2 regions of the Stenotrophomonas sp. K-6 genome follow, and region 2 is predicted to be linked to the other one. Evidence: predicted binding sites of a transcription regulator. Region 2 holds the regulator's gene; the other holds the start of a gene.

Region 1 (7,206 bases), on a different contig from region 2:
CACCGCGGTGCCGGTGCGCACCGAATTCCCGGCGCAGATGAATTCCAGCTTCGTGAAGGTGATGGACCTGCGCTACGGCGAGAACCCGCACCAGAGCGGCGCGTTCTACCGCGACCTGTACCCGGTGCCGGGCACGCTGGCCACGTTCCAGCAGCTGCAGGGCAAGGAACTGAGCTACAACAACCTGGCCGACGCCGATGCCGCGTGGGAATGCGTGCGTCAGTTCGACGTGCCGGCCTGCGTGATCGTCAAGCACGCCAACCCGTGCGGCGTGGCCGTGGGCGCCGGTAACGGTGATGCCTACGAGCTGGCCTACGCGACCGACCCGACCAGCGCCTTCGGCGGCATCATCGCCTTCAACCAGCCGCTGGATGCCGCCACCGCCAAGGTGATCCTGGACCGCCAGTTCGTGGAAGTATTGATTGCCCCGGACTACGAGCCGGCTGCGCTGGAATACGCGCAGAAGAAGGCCAACGTGCGCGTGCTGCGCATTCCGCACGGACAGGGCCTCAACAATTACGACACCAAGCGGATTGGTTCTGGCCTGCTGATGCAGAGCGCCGACAACCGTGGCATGAGCCGCGACGAACTGACCGTGGTGAGCAAGCTGGCGCCGACCGACAAGCAGTTCGCCGATCTGCTGTTCGCGTGGAAGGTCGCCAAGTTCGTCAAATCCAATGCCATCGTCTACGCCAAGGACAACCGTACCATCGGTGTCGGTGCTGGCCAGATGAGCCGCGTGTACTCGGCGCGCATCGCCGGCATCAAGGCTGCCGATGCGAACCTGGTGGTGGAAGGCTCGGTGATGGCCTCCGATGCGTTCTTCCCGTTCCGCGACGGCATCGATGCCGCTGCGGCGGCCGGCATCAAGGCGGTGATCCAGCCGGGTGGCTCGATGCGCGACAACGAAGTGATCGCCGCCGCCGACGAGCATGGCCTGGCGATGGTGTTCACCGGCGTGCGGCACTTCCGCCACTGATGCCTGGATCGACACGGATGTCGCCACGGCAACGCACTGCCCTCGCAGCGGCGGTGATCGCCACCGCTGCAGGGTTGGCTGGCTGTACGCCGGCCAGTGCACCGGCAGCGCCGCGGGCCGTGCCCGATGCAGCCGCGGCGAAGGCCGCCCCGCTTGCCCACGTCAGCCGCACGGAGCGCCTGCAGGCCTTCCTGACCGAGCGCTACGGCAAGGCCGCCAGGCTCTCAGGAACATGGCGTGGCAGTTGGACCCAGGACGGCGATACCCGCCTCACCGATTGGCATGTGTGTGCCGAGCAACCGGTGGTGACCGGCGACAGTTGGCAGCAGCTGTTGGCCGTCTGCGGCTCCCCCCTCGAGAATGCCCACCCGGACCCGGGCGCGATCGACTTCTTCGTGCTGCGCCCCGAGGTGGACCGCTTTGTCGTGGCCGCCGAACTGACCGGGCAGAACTTCGGCAGCCAGGGTGAACCCGGCACGGTGCAGATCCTGCGCGCCGGCAGCGACTTCTACGGTTTCCGCATCGAGCATGGCTGGTTCGGCCAGGGCTACTCGCTGATCACGCAGACGCTGGTGCTGCCTGGCCCGAACGGGCTGGTGGAAGCCGGTGGCGTGCGCAGCCATATCGACAACAACGCGGCCTACGACTGCGACGATGCCGACGCCGAACCCGATTGCCAGGCGCGGCTGTTCAACCTCGATTTCACGCTGCGCTTCGACAGCCGCGATCCGGCGGCGCGGCAATGGCCGCTGCTGATTGAAGAGACCGGCCTGGGGTGTGGCGGGAAGCCGGTCCAGCGCGAACATCGCTTCACCCTGGACCCGAAAACGTGGACGTATGCGTTTCCCGACGCGCTTCAGCGGGAAGGGTGCGAGTGATCCGTTCATGGGCACTGGCAGGTGTGGCGCTCGCGCTGCTGGCCGGCTGTGATCGCACACCTGCAGCGCCCGATCCAGACACACCCCGCCGGGTGCTCAGAACCACGGCGCTGGTGGAGGACATGATCTACGTCCGGGGCGATGCCAACCAGCGCCTGCTGGCCTTTCTGCGCAAGCGCTACGGCGACACCGCTCTGCTCGATGCACCATGGAAGGGCGACTGGGAGGACACCGAGGTCGAGGCGCTGCGTCCGGTCACCCGCCGCGTGTGCGCGCGTGACACGGTCACTACCGACGGTAGCGAGCAGACCCTGCTGGCGGTGTGCCAGACTCTTGATGACGCCGCCACTGTCGAACCCGGGCGGGTCGACCTGTATGTGCTGCGCCTGGGCAAGGACAACGTTGAGGCCAGTCACGGCGGCGCGCTTGCCCAGCAGCTGGCCAACGATCCGCTGCTGGTCATCGCCCAGCGCCTGCAGCGCCCCTACGGCCGCCACGGTGCGCCCGGCACGGTCCAGATCGCGCAGCTCGGCCCGCAACGCCATGCCTTCCAGATCACCCACGAGGAGCACCGGCGGGGCCATCGGCGCATCTGGCGCAGCTACGTCGCCCTTCACAACGATCGCCTGCGCGATGTCGCCCAGTACCGCGACCACCTCGACAATCTCGCCCTGCACGGCTGTGACGGCAAACCGGCCGACTGCGGCGAGGACGTGTTCGCGGTCGACTTCAGCACGACCGTGGGCGACAGCAACGTCGTGGATGGCTACTGGCCGTTGACGGTGCGTGCCAGCGGCCACGACTGCACGGGCCCGGCGAGCGAGTACTACCACCTCATCTTCGATGCCCGGCAGCGCGCGTATCCGGTACCGGATGACCTGCAGCGCGACGGCTGCGCCGACCGCTGAGGCCGTGGGGTTGCCACCGCAACCGACCGCCCGAATGCGCCCGCCGCCCGCACCGCGTAAAATCACGTTCCTGCCCTCTTACGCGAGAACTGCATTGAAGATCCTGGTCATTGGCGCTGGCGGCCGCGAACACGCCCTGGCCTGGAAGCTGGCCCAGTCCGCGAAGGTCCGCGAGGTCATCGTCGCTCCCGGCAATGCAGGCACCGCCACCGAGCCCAAGTGCCGCAATGTGGACGTCAAGGTCACCGATCTGGACGGCCTGCTGGCGCTGGTCGGCACCGAAGACATCGGCCTGACCGTGGTCGGCCCGGAAGTGCCGCTGGTGGCCGGCGTGGTCGACCGCTTCCGCGCCGCCGGGCACCGCATCTTCGGGCCCACCGCGGCCGCCGCCCAGCTGGAAGGCAGCAAGGCGTATGCGAAGGACTTCCTGGCCCGCCACAACATTCCGACCGCGTTCTACGCGGTGCACACCGAGGTCGAGCCGGCGCTGGCCTACCTGCGCGACAAGGGCGCCCCGATCGTGGTCAAGGCCGATGGCCTGGCCGCCGGCAAGGGCGTGATCGTGGCGATGACCCTCACTGAGGCCGAGAACGCGGTGCGTGACATGCTCTCCGGCAATGCCTTCGGCGATGCCGGCGCACGCGTGGTGATCGAAGAATTCCTGGACGGCGAAGAAGCCAGCTTCATCTCGATGGTGGACGGTAAGACGGCACTGCCGATGGCGACCTCGCAGGACCACAAGCGCGTCGGCGACGGTGATACCGGCCCGAACACCGGCGGCATGGGCGCGTACTCGCCGGCCCCGGTGGTGACCGACGAAGTGCATGCGCGCGTGATGCGCGAGGTGGTCAACCCGACCGTGCAGGGCATGATCGCCGACGGCATTCCGTTCACCGGCTTCCTTTATGCGGGCCTGATGATCGATGCCAACGGCGCGCCGAAGGTGATCGAGTTCAACGTGCGCTTTGGCGACCCGGAAACCCAGCCGGTGATGCTGCGCCTGCAGTCGGATCTGGTGGATCTGGTCGAAGCGGCGATCGACGAGCGCCTGGACACGGTGGACGCCCAGTGGGATCCGCGCCCGTCGCTGGGCGTGGTGATGGCAGCCTCACCGTATCCGGAAACCCCGATCACCGGCGATGTGATCCACGGCCTGGATGCGGTCGCCGCGACGGCCAAAGTGTTCCATGCCGGCACCACGCTCGACGCGCAAGGCCAGGTGCTCAGCGCCGGCGGCCGCGTGCTGTGCGTCGCTGCGTTGGGCGGCACGGTGGGCGAGGCACAGCGCAACGCCTACGCCGGCGTCGGTGCGATCCACTGGGCCCATGAGTTCCACCGCCGCGATATCGGCTGGCGGGCGATTGCGCGCGAGCAGGGTTGACCTGGCACGGTGGGGCCACGCCCCATCAAAGCGCTGCTCTGAGCGCCAGAACGCAAAAAGGCCCGGCATCAGCCGGGCCTTTTTGCGTAACCACGGCAGTCACTGCATCAGGCAGTAAACAGCGCCTTCATCTTCTTCAGCGCGTTCGCCTCGACCTGGCGGATGCGCTCTGCAGAGACGCCGTACTCATCGGCCAGCTCCTGCAGCGTCACCTTGCTGTCCGCGTCCAACCAGCGACGGCGGATGATGTCGCGCGAACGCGCATCCAGTTCGGCCATGCCTTCGCGCAGCAGCTGCAGCTGATTGTCTTCGCTGTCCATCCGCTCATAGGCCATCGAAGGATCTTCTTCGTTGGCCCGCAGGTAGGCAGCCGGCGACGGCGGCGCATGATCGTCATCATCATCGCTGGAGAGATCGAAACCGATATCGCGACCGGACAGGCGCGACTCCATCTCGAGCACTTCGCGCTCGGACACGTTCAGGTCCTTGGCCACCGCGCTGACTTCGGCCGCGTTCATCCAGCCCAGGCGGGTCTTGGACTTGCGCAGGTTGAAGAACAGCTTGCGCTGCGCCTTGGTCGTGGCGACCTTGACGATGCGCCAGTTCTTGAGGATGAACTCGTGCATTTCCGCACGGATCCAATGCACCGCGAACGACACCAGGCGAACGCCCATGTCCGGGTCGAAGCGCTTCACCGCCTTCATCAGGCCGATGTTGCCTTCCTGGATCAGGTCGCCCAGCGCAAGGCCGTAGCCGTTGTAGCCGCGGGCGACGTGCACCACGAAGCGCAGGTGGGAATGGACCAGCTCGCGCGCGGCGTCCAGATCCAGCTCGTCGCGGAAGCGGCGGGCCAGGTCCTGCTCGTCATCGACCGACAGCACCGGGATCTGGTGCACGGCACCGATGTAGGCGTCCAGCGAACCGAGCGCACTGGGAATCGGGAGATTGTTTGCCACAAGGGCAGTAGAGGTGTTCTGGCTCATAGCACTCATCTTAGCAGTCCCGGAATTGGACTGCTAAAGGGGAAAGAAGTTCCAGCGTTCTGTTCATGGGACGCTGGCACCGAAGACACCGCTAACGTACCGCGAAATGATGACAGTGGCGAGAGCCTGAGAACGGCGCAGCAAACCCAATGAAATCAATAATATAGAATGGTGAATGGGGTCATATCGCGTGTTTTCTGGCTGAACAGCCCGGCGGAAGCGCCCATTCATCCCGGAAAGGTTGTCGGCAGTTCAGCCAGGCATGGCCTGGCTCTACCCGTGCGCGCCCTGCGCCCACCGACGCCGACCGCCAACATTGCGATCCCCGGTGGTGCCACGCCATGCGTGGCAGCCCGAACCCGCCGAAGCTAGTAATACCCCGCCATATTCAGGAAGAACCCTTTCTGGTCGTACTTCAGCTCGGTCATGTCATCGCTGAACTCGGTGAAGTTGTAGCCCACCCCGACCTTGAAGTTTTCCCCCACCCGGCGATCCACGCCCACCAGCCAGCCTTTGCGCACGCCGCCGTCGCGCACCTTCAACCAGCGGTGCTCGGCCAGGCCCTCCCACTCCCCGAACAGGCGATAGCGCAGCTGCAAGGCAGCGAAGTCGGCACGGCTGTCCAACCAGGCACCCTCACCGCGCCCGGTGCGGTAATCCCCCCAGCGCGAGGCCAGCTTGCCGGCCACTTCCCAGCGCGCGCCGAGCTGCCGGATTCCTTCGAGCGAGAGGATCTGCGACCGCTGGTCGTACAGGTTGCCGCCCTCCTGCCCAAGCGAGGCCACGTCGTAGAGATAGGTGAACTTGCCGAAGCCGGCCCAGCGCGTGTTGTCGTGCGGGCGCCAGGCGAAGCCCATGTTGCTCTCCACCAGCTTGGCGTCGGCCAGGCGGTCGATGCGGTCTTCGGTGTCGGCGTAGTTGGCGCGCAACGCAAACCGCCAGTCTTCGTTGAGCTTGTACAGCAGGCGGTTGGTTGTCACCCACTGCTCGCGCTGCTCGGCACCGCTGTCGCGGCGGTACTCCAGCTTGCTGTTCCACTGCGCCACCGCATCGGTGCGCCCGCCACTGATGCTGTAGGCACGGCGGTCGACGCGGCCGAGAGTGGAATCGAGCTCGCCGTCCATGATCGTGAAGCCCAGGTTCCAGCCCTGCGCGGGATAGAAATCCATGCCGAAGGTGTGCACGAGGCCGGCGCTGTCCTGGCGGCGATCCTTCAGATACTGGCTCTCGTTGTAGACATTGACCTGGTTGCTCAGCCGCCAGCGCTGGCCCAGCGTCCAGCCACTCTGCAGGCCGGTATCGAACAGCGGATCGGTGCCGGTGCGGTCGGTGCTGTAGCTGTAACTGCCGTAGAGGCTGTGGTCCGGTGCCATGCGGTACTCGCCATCGACCTTGGCACCATGACCGCGGCTGCCACCGCTCACTTCCGCACCGACACTGCTGCGGTCGCCGAACAGATATCGTGCCCCCAAGGTAAGCAGGTCGTTCTTTTCGTAGGCGCCACCGTCATCGTCCAGCGTGACCTGGCCGGTGCCGTACAGCTCCCAGGACGATCCAAAACGCTGGCGGTAACCGATCGCGGCGAGCAGCGCATCCACGCTCTGCAGTGCCTGTTCCTCGCGCACGCGGCGCAGTTCACCGGTCAACTGGCCGTCGTTGCCCAGCCGCCACTCGGCAGTCAGCTGGCTCTGCTCCAAGGCAAGTTCGCCCTGTTCGGTCCGGGTGTGTCGACCGTACAGACTGAAATCGTCGTTGAGATAGCCAAGGAACTCCGCACCGTATTCCTGGATCGGCAGGCCGGTGTCCTGGCGCGCGACCGAGAAGCCGGCGTCCACGTCGCGCCACCATGCGCCCAGGCTCCAATCCTGCGTGGTCCAGCCCAGCTCACGCAGGTTGGCACGCGCTTCCACGGCGCTGGCAGTGCCCGACCGCCGGCCTTCGTACGGGTTGCGGCGGATGAAGCTCAGGCCACCGTTGTCCGAATAGAACACCGGGGCGGCGGTGGCTTCCGTGCGGGTCTGCTCCATCTTCAGGTAGGTGCCGCGCCCGGCCTGCAGGGTGAGGTCGGCGCCCTTGA
Region 2 (7,206 bases):
GAAGATGTTGCCGAAGATGTCGCCGAAGATATCGCCCATGTCCGGGCCACCCGGACCACCACCACCGCCGCCCATGCCGTGCTCGAATGCCGCATGGCCGTGGGCATCGTACATGCGGCGCTTGTTGCCGTCGGACAGGGTTTCGTAGGCTTCCTTGCATTCCTTGAAGGATGCTTCGGCCTGGCTGTCACCCGGATTGCGGTCCGGATGGTATTTCATCGCGCAACGGCGATAGGCCTTCTTCAGTTCTTCGTCGCTGGCGGTGCGGGACACGCTCAGCACTTCGTAGTAATCGCGCTTGCTCATAGCTTGAATCGGGTTCCGGAAGTCGGGATTCGTCAAAGCGGAAGAGCGGCACCAGGTCCGCTCTTTCGCCGGGCGCCCCGACAGGCCGGGATACGGCTGTCAGGACCAGAAGGGGAGACGACAACGGGACGCTGCCTGCGCAACGTCCCGTGTCATGGCCGGATCAGGACTTCTTGTCGTCCTTGACTTCGGTGAACTCGGCGTCGACCACATCGTCGTGCGCGCCGCTGTTACCACCAGCATCCGGGCCCGGTGCCGCGCCACCCTGCTCGGCTGCCGCGGAGGCCGCGAACAGGGCCTGGCCGGCTTCTTCCAGCACCTTCGACTTGGCTTCAATCTGGGCCTTGTCGTCGCTCTTCATCGCGGTTTCCAGATCGGCCAGGGCCGACTCCACCTTGCCGATCACATCGCCGCCGACCTTGCTGCCGTGCTCGGTGATCGCGGTACGGGTACCGTGGATCAGCGCGTCAGCCTGGTTGCGGGCCTGGACCAGCTCATGGAACTTCTTGTCTTCTTCGCGGTTGGCTTCCGCGTCGGCGACCATGCGTGCGATCTCGTCCTCGGACAGACCCGAACCGGCCTTGATCTCGACCTTCTGTTCCTTGTTGGTCTTCTTGTCCTTGGCCGACACGTGCAGGATGCCGTTGGCGTCGATGTCGAAGGACACTTCCACCTGCGGCAGGCCGCGCGGCGACGGCTCGATGCCGGAGAGATCGAACTTGGCCAGCGACTTGTTGAAGCGGGCCTGCTCGCGCTCACCCTGCAGCACGTGCACGGTCACGGCCGACTGGTTGTCCTCGGCGGTGGAGAACACCTGCGAGGCCTTGGTCGGGATGGTGGTGTTCTTCTCGATGATCTTGGTGAACACGCCACCCAGGGTCTCGATGCCCAGCGACAGCGGGGTCACGTCCAGCAGCAGCACGTCCTTGACGTCGCCGCCCAGCACGCCGCCCTGGATCGCAGCACCCAGTGCCACGGCTTCGTCCGGGTTGACGTCCTTGCGCGGTTCCTTGCCGAAGAACTCGGTCACGGCCTGCTGCACCTTCGGCATACGGGTCTGACCGCCAACCAGGATCACTTCACCGATGTCGCTCGAACGCAGGCCGGCATCGTTCAGCGCGATGCGGCACGGCTCGATCGACTTCTTGATCAGGTCTTCCACCAGCGCTTCCAGCTTGGCGCGGGTCAGCTTGATGTTCAGGTGCTTCGGGCCCGACGCGTCAGCGGTGACGTACGGCAGGTTCACTTCGGTCTGCTGGCTGGTGGACAGCTCGATCTTGGCGCGCTCGGCGGCGTCCTTCAGGCGCTGCAGGGCGAGCGGATCCTTGCGCAGGTCGATGCCCTGGTCCTTGTTGAACTCATCGACGAGGTACTCGATGACGCGGTTGTCGAAATCTTCGCCGCCCAGGAAGGTGTCACCGTTGGTGGCCAGCACTTCGAACTGCTTCTCACCGTCCACGTTGGCGATCTCGATGATCGACACGTCGAAGGTGCCGCCGCCCAGATCGTACACAACGATCTTGCGGTCACGGCCGTCACCCTTGTCCAGGCCATAGGCCAGGGCGGCAGCGGTCGGCTCGTTGATGATGCGCTTGACTTCCAGACCGGCGATGCGGCCTGCATCCTTGGTGGCCTGGCGCTGGCTGTCGTTGAAGTAGGCCGGCACGGTGATCACGGCCTCGGTGACGGTCTCACCCAGGAACGCTTCGGCGGTCTTCTTCATCTTCTCCAGCACGCGGGCGGAGATTTCCTGCGGGGCCATCTTCTTGCCGTCGCTGGTCTGCACCCAGGCATCGCCATTGTCATGGGCCAGGATGCCGTAGGGCACGTGCGCGATGTCCTTCTGGACTTCAGCGTCGGTGAACTTGCGGCCAATCAGGCGCTTGACGGCGTAGAAGGTGTTCTTGGGGTTGGTCACGGCCTGGCGCTTGGCCGAGGCGCCGACCAGGACTTCGCCGTCCTTGGTGTAGGCGACGATGGACGGCGTGGTGCGATCGCCTTCCGCGTTTTCGATGACGCGGGCCTTGCCGCCGTCCATGATCGCCACACACGAGTTGGTGGTGCCGAGGTCGATACCAATGATCTTGCCCATGAGGGAGACTCCTGAAAGTTCTGGGTACATCCGGCAGCTGCCGGGTTATGAATGGGATGTGTGGGACGCTGCGAACACTTTCAAGCCGTCCATCAAACACAGTGTCCGATGGCGACCCAACGCGTTCAGCGTCCGGTCGACGCGCCGGGCCATGCCCGGCTGAGCGACCCGAGGATCAGTCGCGGGCCACCACGACCAGCGCCGGCCGCAGCAGGCGGTCGTTGAGCAGGTAGCCCTTCTGGAACACCTGGACCACGCTGCCGGGCGCCGCGCCGGGCGCGTCGACCTGGCTGATGGCCTGGTGGTGGTCCGGGTTGAAGGTCTGACCGGTCGGGTCGAGCAGGGTCAGGCCATTGTCGGCGGCGACCTTGAGCAGCTGCTTGTAGGTCAGTTCGAGACCTTCGCGCAGCGGGCTCGGCTCACTGCCGGCGGCGTTCAGGCCAGCGTCGAGGCTGTCGAACACCGGCAGCAGCTCGCCGAGCAGCTTTTCATTGGCGAAGCGGCGCGCCTGTTCCACGTCGCGGGCAACGCGCTTGCGCTGGTTGTCCAGGTCGGCGCGCTCGCGCAGCGACTCCGAGCGCAGCAAGGCCAGCTCGTTGTGCAGGCTGTCCAGCTGCTGCTGCAGGGACGGCTCAGCGGCCGGCTCGCCGGCGGGATTCTGGGATGCGATATCTGACTGATCTTGGTTCATTTCCGGATCCTTGGCGGTGACTCTCCGCCTCCACCCACCCCTATGTGGGCGCGGCTACGGGATTCAAGAGTCCAGGGCCGCTTTATGCGCGATCGCGGGACAATCCGCCGCCAGCGGGGGACCCCAGCGCGGCCCCCAGCACCTGGGCGGTGGCTTCCACCAGCGGAATCATGCGGTCGTAGGCCATCCGCTTCGGGCCGATGACCCCCAGCACGCCCAGCACCTGACCGTCGGCCGAGTACGGGGCGGTGACCAGCGAGACGCTTTCCAGCGGCATCACCCCGGTCTCCTCGCCGATGAAGATGCGTACCCCCGGGGCCTGGATGGTGCGCTCGAGCAGCTGCAGGATCTCGCGCTTGCTGGCGAACACGTCAAAGAGCTCGCGCAGGCGCTCCAGGTCTGAGAGGTCCTGCACGCCCATCAGCCGGGTCTGCCCGGCCAGCACCATGTCATCGGCCGGCGGCACCATCGCCTGCTCGGCCAGTTCGATGCTGTGCGCCAGCAGCTGCTCCATTTCCGACTGCGCATCGCGCAGCTCCAGCAGCAGCCGGGCCCGGATCTCGGCCAGCGGTCGCCCGGCGCAGTTGGCATTGAGGTAGTTGGCGACCTGCTCCAGCTCCCCGGGATTGAACGCCCGGCGCGGCTCGATCACCCGGTTCTGCACCTCGTTGTCGGCGAACACCAGGATCGCCAGCACCCGGCGCGCGTCCAGCGCCACGAAATCGATATGCCGGAACGCGAACTGCTCCCGGCGCGGGGCACTGACCACCCCCACGAAATGGCTCATCGCCGAGAGCAGCTCCGAGGCACTGCCGAGCAGGGCCTGGGTGCCGGTGCCGGTGGCCAGCTCGGTGCGCAGGCGGCTGAGCTCGCCCTCGCCCGGCGGCTGCATCTTGACCAGGCTGTCCACGAACACCCGGTAGCCGTGCGCGGTCGGCACCCGGCCGGCGGAGGTATGCGGGGAGCTGAGCAGCCCCAGGTCTTCCAGGTCGCCCAGGATGTTGCGGATCGTGGCCGGGCTGACGTCCAGGCCGGCATGCCGGGCAAGCGTCTGCGAGCCGACCGGCTCGCCATCCTGGATGTGGCGGGCGATCAGCGTCCGCAGCAGATGGCGGGCGCGTGGCGCGAGATGTGACGCGGAAGGATGCATGGAATCAGCCTGTGAGACGCCCACTTAGATAATGGCTGCACGGGGCGTTGGCAAGTCATTGGAGACGCCCCCGGCCCATGCTAGCGTGCGCGGCTTGGAGACGCCCCTCGTGTACAACGTAGACCATGCTTAGACATCTATCGATCAAGGATTTCGCGGTCGTCCGCGCCACCGAGCTGGAATTCGGCGCCGGCATGACCGTGGTCTCAGGTGAAACCGGCGCGGGCAAGTCGCTGATGGTGGACGCGCTGGGCTTTTTGTCCGGGCTGCGCGCCGACAGCGGCGTGGTCCGCCACGGCGCCGCGCGCGCCGAGCTTTCGGCCGAATTCGCGCCGCTGGCCGACGCCCCGGCCCGCCAGTGGCTGCGCGACAACGAGCTGGACGACGAAGAACAGTGCCAGTTGCGACGGGTGATCCGCGCCGACGGTGGCTCGCGCGCCTTCATCAACGGCCGCCCGGTGACGCTGACCCAGCTGACCGAGTTGGCCAGCATGCTGGTCGAAATCCACGGGCAGCACGAACAGCAGGCCCTGCTCTCGCGCCCCTCCCAGCTCTCGCTGCTGGACGCCTTCGCCCGCAACGACGCCGAGCGCGCCCAGGTCCGCCAGACCGCGGCACGCTGGCAAGCGCTGGTCGATGAAGCCGAGGCGCTCTCGCGGCAGGGCGACGTGAGCGACCGGATCGGCTATCTGGAACACCAGCTCAGCGAGCTCAAGCGCGAAGACCTGGACCCGGCCTCGATCGCCACCCTGGGCAGCAGCCACCGCCGCCAGGCCCATGCCAGCGCGCTGATCGGCGCCTGCGACGTGGCGGTCAGCCGCCTCAACGGCGATGACGAGGTCTCGGTGCTGCAGCTGCTTCAGCAGACCCGCCATGACCTGGCCCGCGTGGCCGAACACGACAGCCGGCTCGGCGAGGTCGATGCCCTGCTCGACAGCGCCGCCATCCAGCTGGACGAAGCGCTGTCGTTGCTCGACCGCGTCCATGACGACCTGGATGCCGACCCGGAGCAGTTCGAGGATATCGAGCGCCGTCTCGGCCGCCTGCACGACCTCGCGCGCAAGCACCGCGTGCCGATGGAAGCGCTGGGCGAGCACCGCGACGCCATGGAAGCCGAAGTGGAGCAGCTGCGCGGTGCCGACGAGCGCCTGCAGGCCCTGGCCGGCGAGATCGACCGTGCCGCCGGCCAGTGGAAGAGCGTGGCCGATGTACTCAGCGCCAGCCGCCGGAAGGCCGCCAAGGCCCTGTCGGACACCACCACCACCCTGATCGGCGAGCTGGGCATGGGCGGCGGTCAGTTCCTGATCGATATCGAGCCGCAGACCGTGGTCAAGCCGGACCCGAACGGCGCCGAACGGGTCGAGTTCCTGGTCGCCGCCAACGCCGGCCAGCCGCCGCGCGCCCTGCGCAAGGTCGCCTCGGGTGGTGAGCTGTCCCGTATCTCACTGGCGATCGAAGTCGCCGCGCTGGGCCTGGATGCGGTGCCGACCATGGTCTTCGACGAAGTCGATTCGGGCATTGGTGGCGCCGTGGCCGACATTGTCGGGCAGAAGCTGCGCGCGTTGGGCGAGAAGCGTCAGGTGCTGTGTGTCACCCATCTGCCGCAGGTCGCCTCCAAGGGCCACGCCCACTACCGGGTCAGCAAGGCGCCGGTGGACGGCATGACCCAGAGCGCGGTTGAGAAGCTCGATACCAAGGCCCGCGAGGAAGAGCTGGCCCGGATGCTCGGCGGCGTGGAAGTCAGCAAGGAAGCCCGGGCCGCGGCGCGCAAGCTGCTGCAGGTCTGAGGCCCCCTGGTCGGGTAGTGCCGGCCGCTGGCCGGCGCCCCGCCGGCACCGGCGCCTCACCCTGAAAACGAAAACCCCGGGCACGCCCGGGGTTTTTTGATCGCATCGGGATGGCCAGCGAGCCGTTACCGACGCTTCTTGCGGACGTAGAGCACCAGCGAGTGCTCTTCCAGCTCGTAGCCGTGGTCAGCCGCGATCTTGCGCTGCAGCTCCTCGATCTCGTGGCTTTCGAACTCGATGATCTTGCCGCTGTCCACATCGACCATATGGTCGTGGTGACCGCCGCGGTCCAGTTCGTAGACGGCCTGGCCGCCTTCGAAGTTGTGCTTCAGCACCAGGCCGGCGGCCTCGAACTGGGTCAGCACCCGGTACACCGTGGCCAGGCCGATCTCGTCGCCGTGCTCCAGGAGCTGGCGGTAGATGTCTTCGGCCGTCATGTGGTGGCTGGCGTTGCGCTGCTCGAGCAGCGCCAGGATCCGCATACGCGGATGGGTCACCTTGAGGCCGACTTTGCGCAGGTCGTGGGTTTCCATACTTCTCCGTTCATTGGCGATTTAGCGCCAGCTGCCTCGGATTGGGTCGCGGCGACACGTCAGGAGTGTATCATCGACTCGATTTCCCCAAACGCCATTCCCCGATGCGCAATCTCCTGCTGGTCGCCGCCGTTGCCCTGTCCACCACGGGCTGCGGCATCATTTACAAGCAACCCATCTATCAGGGCAACCTGATCCGGGAGCAGGCCGTCGGTCAGCTGCAGGTGGGCCAGAGCAAGCAGCAGGTTGGCGCCCTGCTTGGTACGCCCTCCATCGCGGACCCGTTCCACGCCCAGCGCTGGGACTACACCGCCAGCCAGCGCGTGAACCGCGTGGGCAAGACGGAAGTGAAGAACTTCACCGTCTACTTCGAAAACGACGCGGTCACCCGTTGGGACGGCGAGTACTTCGCCAGCGACGACGCCGAGCTGGCCCGCAGCACGCTGCGCCAGTTCGGCCGCAACCTGCCCAAGGACAAGAAGAAGCGCGGCCGCTGAGGCCCGCCCTCTTCACTCAGCTGCCGGCGCGTGCGCGCCGGCGGCGGTTGTCTTTCGGGTCGGCCAGCAGCGGACGTAGCAGCTCGACCCGGTCGCCCTCGCGCAACATCTGATCCGGCTTGGCCACCAGGCCATGCACGGCCACGGCCG

Evidence for each region. Region 2 encodes HrcA, which represses chaperone genes, less so after heat shock. Its sites were predicted from a motif close to TTNGCACTCNNNNNNNNNGAGTGCNAA; they were not measured.
Region 1: the regulator HrcA is predicted to act here: its motif matches at 5,140-5,166, upstream of rpoH (RNA polymerase sigma factor RpoH).

Annotation. Positions count from the first base shown of each region.
Region 1 is NZ_JBSPUC010000001.1:323,528-330,733, reverse strand. Features, by position in the region: gene purH (bifunctional phosphoribosylaminoimidazolecarboxamide formyltransferase/IMP cyclohydrolase) at 1-979, shown strand, start outside; gene AC13F7_RS01420 (hypothetical protein) at 997-1,857, shown strand; gene AC13F7_RS01415 (hypothetical protein) at 1,854-2,765, shown strand; gene purD (phosphoribosylamine--glycine ligase) at 2,860-4,146, shown strand; gene rpoH (RNA polymerase sigma factor RpoH) at 4,254-5,129, opposite strand; gene AC13F7_RS01400 (TonB-dependent receptor) at 5,498-7,206, opposite strand, start outside.
Region 2 is NZ_JBSPUC010000002.1:289,501-296,706, forward strand. Features, by position in the region: gene dnaJ (molecular chaperone DnaJ) at 1-306, opposite strand, end outside; gene dnaK (molecular chaperone DnaK) at 470-2,398, opposite strand; gene grpE (nucleotide exchange factor GrpE) at 2,574-3,089, opposite strand; gene hrcA (heat-inducible transcriptional repressor HrcA) at 3,172-4,239, opposite strand; gene recN (DNA repair protein RecN) at 4,365-6,026, shown strand; gene fur (ferric iron uptake transcriptional regulator) at 6,152-6,559, opposite strand; gene AC13F7_RS06665 (outer membrane protein assembly factor BamE) at 6,664-7,056, shown strand; gene AC13F7_RS06670 (RnfH family protein) at 7,073-7,206, opposite strand, start outside.